2 linked regions of the Methylorubrum extorquens genome follow. The protein of the gene in region 1 interacts with the protein of each later gene in a pairwise test. Links are inferred from orthologs where the notes say so. Each region holds a gene or a part of one and is shown on either strand. Other genes may lie near its edges. The genes, in order: ndk and J2W78_RS21240.

Region 1 (3,090 bases):
AGAACGGTTGCGCGGGCGCCACGATGTCCGTGAGAAGCCGAAACATTCGACAGGACGATGACGGACGCGCCGTCACAGCCCGCGGAGAGGTGTGCGAAGCCGGGACGATCGCACGTAAGCGGTCCCAAAAAGACAAATAAGTGCCTACGGGTGCTTGCTGCATTGCACCGTCACGCTAACTTTTGAGCGGACTTGATCCCCATCAGGTTTGTCGAACTTCAGGGCGCGCCAGCAAAGGCGCGCCCCTTTTTCCCTAAAAATGTTCGGCGAGCATCACTCCGCGGGAGCGGCCGGTACCTTGGCCGGGGCCGGCTTCGCGACGGTTTTCGCAGGGGTCGCGGCGGCCTGCTGGTTCACGTCCGGCACGCGGGTCCAAGTCTGCGAGCCGCACAGCACCTTGAGCATGCAGCCCTGAACGCTCAGTTCGCCCTCGCTTTCGCGCTCCAGGCTGACCTGATAGATCTTGCCCTCGTCGGCGTTGTAGATCTCGCCGGCAAAACCCGCATCTTCCGGCTTGAGGTTTTCGAGGAGCGTCAGCCCGATGATCGGGCGTGCCCGCTTCTTCGGATCGGGGTTCTTCACATCGTTGCGCGGCGCCCCGGCGTCATCGGTCGGAGATTTTAGCCACACCACCTTGCCGCAGGCGTTGCCGCCGCTCGGCCCGCAGCGGTCGATGCGGATCTTCGCGCGTCCGTCCCCCGTCAGCCACGTTCCGGAGAGGTCTTTGGGGGCGGCGAAGGCGGCGTTCGAAGCCAGGAGGGCGGCGAGACCGAGAGCGATACGCATGAATGGCTCCTGAGGCTGGGCCCAAAGATGGGCTGAGGCTTGCGGAGGAAGGGTCGCCCCGGCAGCGAGCGGGGGCAGGCGAACCGTCCACCCATTGAGCCGCTGCAATCCGGCGATTTTTCGGCGGTGTTGCGCTAAAGCCATGGCGGAGCCGAAAAAGGCCGAGCTTGCCGTGATTCCGCTCGCATGGGCATCCGTTGCCTGTCAGCGGGTTGACGGTGGTTGAGGGCCTACCGGTCCACCGCTATAAGCCCGGCGCGCCGGGCGCCAGCCGGGCCGTCGACTGCCGACGCGGTCGATCTCTCGGGTGGCTTTCGAGCCCGCCCTCCTTCAGCGCGTCGCGCGACCCCTTTCTCCAACGAACCGGACCGGACCATGGCCAACGAGCGCACCTTCTCCATCCTCAAGCCCGACGCGACGCGCCGCAACCTCACCGGCGCGGTCAACGCCGTGATCGAGGCCGCCGGCCTGCGCATCGTCGGCCAGCGCCGCATCCGCATGACCCGCGAGCAGGCGGAGAAATTCTACGAGGTGCACAAGGAGCGCCCGTTCTTCGGTGAGCTGGTCGAGTTCATGACCTCGGGCCCCGTGGTCGTGCAGGTGCTGGAAGGCGAGAACGCCGTCGCCAAGTACCGCGAAGTCATGGGCGCCACGAACCCGGCCCAGGCCGCCGACGGCACCATCCGCAAGCAGTTCGCCGAGTCGGTCGGCGAGAACACCGTTCACGGCTCCGACAGCGCCGACAACGCCCGGCTCGAGATCGCGCAGTTCTTCAACGACGCCGACATCGCCGCCTAAAGCATGGTTCTCGCCGGCCTTCGTAACAGGGCCGGCGAGAAACACGCTCGCGCTTGCGCGGGGCTGACCTTCCCGGCGCAATCCGGCCGAGTGTGACTCTCCTGCCCTAGCGGTGCAGGGCGAGCGGCCCGAAGAACGGAATCGATCGACGATTTCCCGTCTCTCTTCGGATTTTCGCTCCCATGCGCCTCACGTTTTCGCGCACCGGCCGCCTGCTCGTCGCGGCCGGCCTCGTGTCCCTGCTCGCCGCCTGCAACACCGCCGGCCGCTCGACGCAGTACACCTCGCTCGAAGGCTATGTGCCCGATCCGACGCTGAAGACCGCGACCAAGACCAACCTGACCGGCCGCGTGCGCCACGCCTGCACCGTCACCCAGGCCCGGTTCCAGAAGGTTCCCGAAGACGCGCTCGCCGCGCCCTGCGGCTGCTATGCCGAGCGCACGCTCTCCGCCCTCGACAAGGACGAGATCGCTTCCTACCGCACCACCGGCTACTTCAACGACAGCGCGCGCGCCAAGGCGCTGAACGCGCTCGATAGCTGCAAGCTGCCGCGTCCGGTCTGATCGGATGAGGGACGGCGCTGAGCGCCGTCCCTTCGAGAGATGCAGGGCTCGAACCCGCACCTTTGATAGCTCCCGGTCTTTCGGAGCCGGAATCTACAGCTTCTCGGTCGGCGCCGTGGTATCCCCGTCGTCCGGCTTCGGCTTCTCCGGTTTGGCCGGCTTCGGGCAGATGCCCTGGAGGCTCTTCCACTCGGCCTCGGACAGGATGCCGGGGCCGGCCGGTTTCTGCCCTGCCAAAGACCGGATCCGCGCGGACCGCTCTGCCGTGACCGGATGGGAGCGCAGGAACGAGGTCGCGTCCGGCTTCTCGTCATCCGCGTCGGTGATGCGCTCCAGGATCGCGGCGAGCGCGGCCCCGTCCCCGCCGGCCCGCTTCACCGCCGTCACCGCGTAGGCATCCGCCGTTCGCTCCGCGTCGCGTGAGTAATTCGCCGAGATCGCGGCCTGCCCGATCGTTACCAGCACCGTCGAGCCGGTGAGATCGCCGAGCACGAGACTCAGCAGGAACGAGGTGCCGCCGGCCGTGATCACCGAGCGCATCGGATCGCGGGCGGCGACGTGGCCGAACTCGTGCGCAAGGATGCCGGCCAGCTCATCGCCGTTCTTGGCCTTGGCGATGATGTCCGAGAGCAGGATCACCCGTCCGCCCGGAAGGGCGAGCGCGTTGGCAACCGTGTGACGGCGCACGGTGACCTGCGGAGTCTCCGGCAGCGCCATGCCCTCGGCAAGCCGTGCCGTCAGCCGATCGAGCACTGTCCGCGCCGCCGAATCGTTGCAGAGCGGCGGGTCGCCGAGCAAGCCGACGATCTGAGTATCGACGCTGCGTCCGAGTTGCGCTTCGATCGCCCGCGGGACCAAGGGGGCGAGCAGGTTCGAGGCCGCCGGCACACCGTAAACGGCCGTCAGCAGCACGGAGACGCCCGCCGCGATCGACCAGAGCACG
Region 2 (3,026 bases), 500 kb from region 1 along the record:
CCTCGTCGATATCCTGCTTTCGGGCCACGACCACGACCTCGTCGTGCGCGACGACGGGCAGGCGGTGATGGTCGAGTCGAGCCACGACGCGCATTACGTCACCGCGGTCGATGTCTTCGTCACGGGGACAGGCGACGGGCCCGTGCGCTGGCGTGCCGCCTTCCGCATCCACGACACCGCCGATGTGACGCCCGATCCGGAAACGCTCGCCGTCGTGCGCCGGCTCGGGGGCGAGCTATCGCGGGAACTCGACGTCGTGATCGGCACGACGCAGGGCGCGCTCGACAGCCGGATCGCCTCGGTGCGGGTGCGGGAGGCGAGCTTCGGCGATCTCGTCGCCGACGCGGTGCGGGCGGGCACCGGCGCCGAGATCGGCCTGATGAACGGCGGCGGCATCCGCGGCGACCGGCTCTACCCGGCCGGCACGGTGCTCACCCGGCGCGACATCCTCAGCGAACTCCCCTTCGGCAACACCACCGTGCTCGTGGCGATCGACGGGGCGACCCTGCGCGAGGCCCTGGAGAACGGGTTTCGCGATCTCGGCCGCGCCTCGGGCCGGTTCCTGCAACTCTCCGGAATGGTGGTGACGCTCGACCCGAATGCGCCGCCCGGCCGACGCGTCGTGGCCGCGATGGTCGACGGCGCACCCCTCGACGACGCCCGCACCTACCGCGTGGCGGCCAACGACTTCATGCTGCGCGGCGGCAACGATTACGGGATGCTGGCCAAGGGCCGCGTCCTGATCGGCGGCACCGACGGCAGGCTCCTCGCCAACGAGGTGATGGCCTATATCCGCGCCCGCGCGCCGCTGCCGGCCGAAACCGGCGGGCGGATTCGGGTGCTCTGAACCCGATCGCCCGGCCCTGCCCGCCCGCTCGTCGTCATCGCGGGGCGAGCCGAAGCGATCGAGGATCGCGGTTCGTCCGGAACGGTCGCGCCGCTGGATGGCTTCGGCTGAAGCCTTTCCCTAACGATGAGCGGAATTTTCCATGGCCGACCTCTTCACGGCAAACGGGATGACCGAAGCTCGCGTGACCGGGCCCGTCGAAGCGGCGCTCGAAGCGTTCCGCGCCAGCGGCTCCCCCTGGCTCGACCTGCCCTTCTTCAAGGAAGGCGCGGCGGACCGGGTCGCGCAAAAGGTCGATGCGCGCGTCGCGGCCGGGGCGACGGTGTTGCCGGAACCCGCCGCGATCTTCCGGGCCCTGACGCTGACGCCCCTTCCCGCGGTGAAGGCGGTGATCCTCGGCCAGGACCCTTATCCGACACCGGGCGACGCCAACGGGCTCGCCTTCTCCTATGTCGGCGGACGCCGCCTGCCGGCCTCGCTCAAGGTGATCCTGGCGGAACTCGCCCCCGAGGGCGCCAAGCCCGACCTCTCCACCGGCGACCTGACACCCTGGGCGGAGCGCGGCGTGCTGCTCCTCAACTCGGCGCTCACCGTGGAAGCGGGCAAGTCCGGTGCGCATCTGCGGCTCGGTTGGGCGCAGCTCACCGACGAGGCGGTGAAAGCCGTCTCGGCCCGCGACGCGCCGGCGGTGTTCCTGCTCTGGGGCGCCCAGGCCCGCGCCCGCGAGGCGCTGATCGACACGCGCCACCACGGCATCATCGCCTCGGGCCACCCCTCCCCGCTCAACCGCGCCCGCGACTTTCCGGGCTCGCGGCCGTTCGACCGGGCGAATGCGTGGCTCGAAGCGCAGGGCCGCGCGCCGATCGACTGGCGGCTGGGTGGGAATTGATATGACTGCGGTCCCCGGCCCCGTCAGGCGTCCGGTCCATGCCTGCGAACCGGTCTGAGGATCCGAGGCGAAGCCCGATCTTCGGAAGGGGCCGCGAGGTTCCTGCAGTCGGCGATCGTCGCCTTCGCCGTGTCGATGGCGATCGAGACCGCGGCCATCGTCCGGTCGTTCGGCTCCCGTTCCCGGGCATAGCGCACCGCCTCCGTGGCGAGCCGGTCGACCTCGACATTGAGCGCCTCGATGGCGGCCGGATCGGTCAGCGCGCGTGCCTGCTCGGTCACCTCCAGCAAGCGGTCGATGATCTCGTCGATCCGCTCGCGGCGCAGGCTGGACAGGCGCTGGCGCAGCCAGGCCAGTGCCGAGAACAGGCCGCCGGCCAGGGCGCCCAGCAGATAGAGCGTGTCGCCGTAGCGATCGACGAAGCCGTGCTGCTCGCGCTCGTAGTAGTCGATCGCGCCGGGATGGATCGGAATGCGTGCGCTCGTCGCTGCCGCCGTCGTGTCGTAGGCCGGTGCCTGCACGTACTCTGCGGCATCCGTCTTCACGGCTGCGGCGGTGCGCTTCTCGAACAGCTGCTGTGTGACATCGGCCGCGATGACACGACCGAGGGAAGCGCGCGCCATCAGCCGGTAGGAGGCCCCCACGGTCTTCACGTCATCGGACGGCAGCTTCGGGTCACCCGCGAACAGGCCGCCGGGGATCGTCACCGCCTGGAGCCGCGGGAAGCGCTCGAGGATCGCCCCGTCATCCTCGACCGCCACGAACTCGACCTTGCCGTTGCGGGCGACCGAGCGCACGGCGCCGACCAGGGCCAGCGCCTTCGGGGCCGAGGACGCGATGATGCTGACGAAGGCGTCGATGCGCTTGTCCCTGAAGGCAGCGGCGACGGCGTCCTGGTCGATCCGGACGAGATGGACCGTGCCCTCGCGCACCGGCCCGCCGGCTGGCTGCGTGTCGAGGGCAAGGCCGTGATAGCCGAGGATGTTGTTCAGGAGGGAGAAGTCGGCATCGCGGTGTGCGGCGATACCGAGCCGCTTTCCGGCGAGCTTCGGGAAGCTCTTGATACCGGATTGGGAGGGCGAGGCGATGATCATCGCCTGGTCCCGCAGGATGGCGAGCGTCAGCCCGTTGGTCGGCAAGAGCACGTCGGGCCGGACCACCGCGAGATCGGCTCGCCCGTCCTGCAAGGCGGCGGCGCTCTCGCGCACATCATCGAACGACACGATCTTCAGGCGGATGTTCTCGTGGCCCGTATCGAGAGCGTCGGCGTAGGCCTTGATGAGTTCCGGC

What was found.
Region 2: the proteins of ndk (region 1) and J2W78_RS21240 interact in binary tests that used the Escherichia coli proteins (3 or more experiments, as listed by UniProt). The link is inferred for Methylorubrum extorquens from one-to-one orthologs.

The regions. Positions count from the first base shown.
Region 1 is NZ_JALJXF010000001.1:4,044,628-4,047,717, reverse strand. What follows is about bases 95-2,872. They hold ndk (nucleoside-diphosphate kinase), read left to right. Parts: upstream 95-1,161; coding sequence 1,162-1,584; downstream 1,585-2,872. Other genes in these bases: J2W78_RS18905 (M48 family metallopeptidase), read right to left, coding at 2,241-2,872; J2W78_RS18910 (hypothetical protein), read left to right, coding at 1,767-2,147; J2W78_RS18920 (DUF2147 domain-containing protein), read right to left, coding at 274-786. Outside these bases: more of J2W78_RS18905, read right to left, coding at 2,873-3,090. UniProt on the Escherichia coli protein: Major role in the synthesis of nucleoside triphosphates other than ATP. The ATP gamma phosphate is transferred to the NDP beta phosphate via a ping-pong mechanism, using a phosphorylated active-site intermediate.
Region 2 is NZ_JALJXF010000001.1:4,545,596-4,548,621, reverse strand. What follows is about bases 170-2,883. They hold J2W78_RS21240 (uracil-DNA glycosylase), read left to right. Parts: upstream 170-1,031; coding sequence 1,032-1,736; downstream 1,737-2,883. Other genes in these bases: J2W78_RS21235 (TAXI family TRAP transporter solute-binding subunit), read right to left, coding at 1,760-2,883; J2W78_RS21245 (bifunctional metallophosphatase/5'-nucleotidase), read left to right, coding at 170-847. Also shown: more of J2W78_RS21245, read left to right, coding at 1-169; more of J2W78_RS21235, read right to left, coding at 2,884-3,026. UniProt on the Escherichia coli protein: Excises uracil residues from the DNA which can arise as a result of misincorporation of dUMP residues by DNA polymerase or due to deamination of cytosine.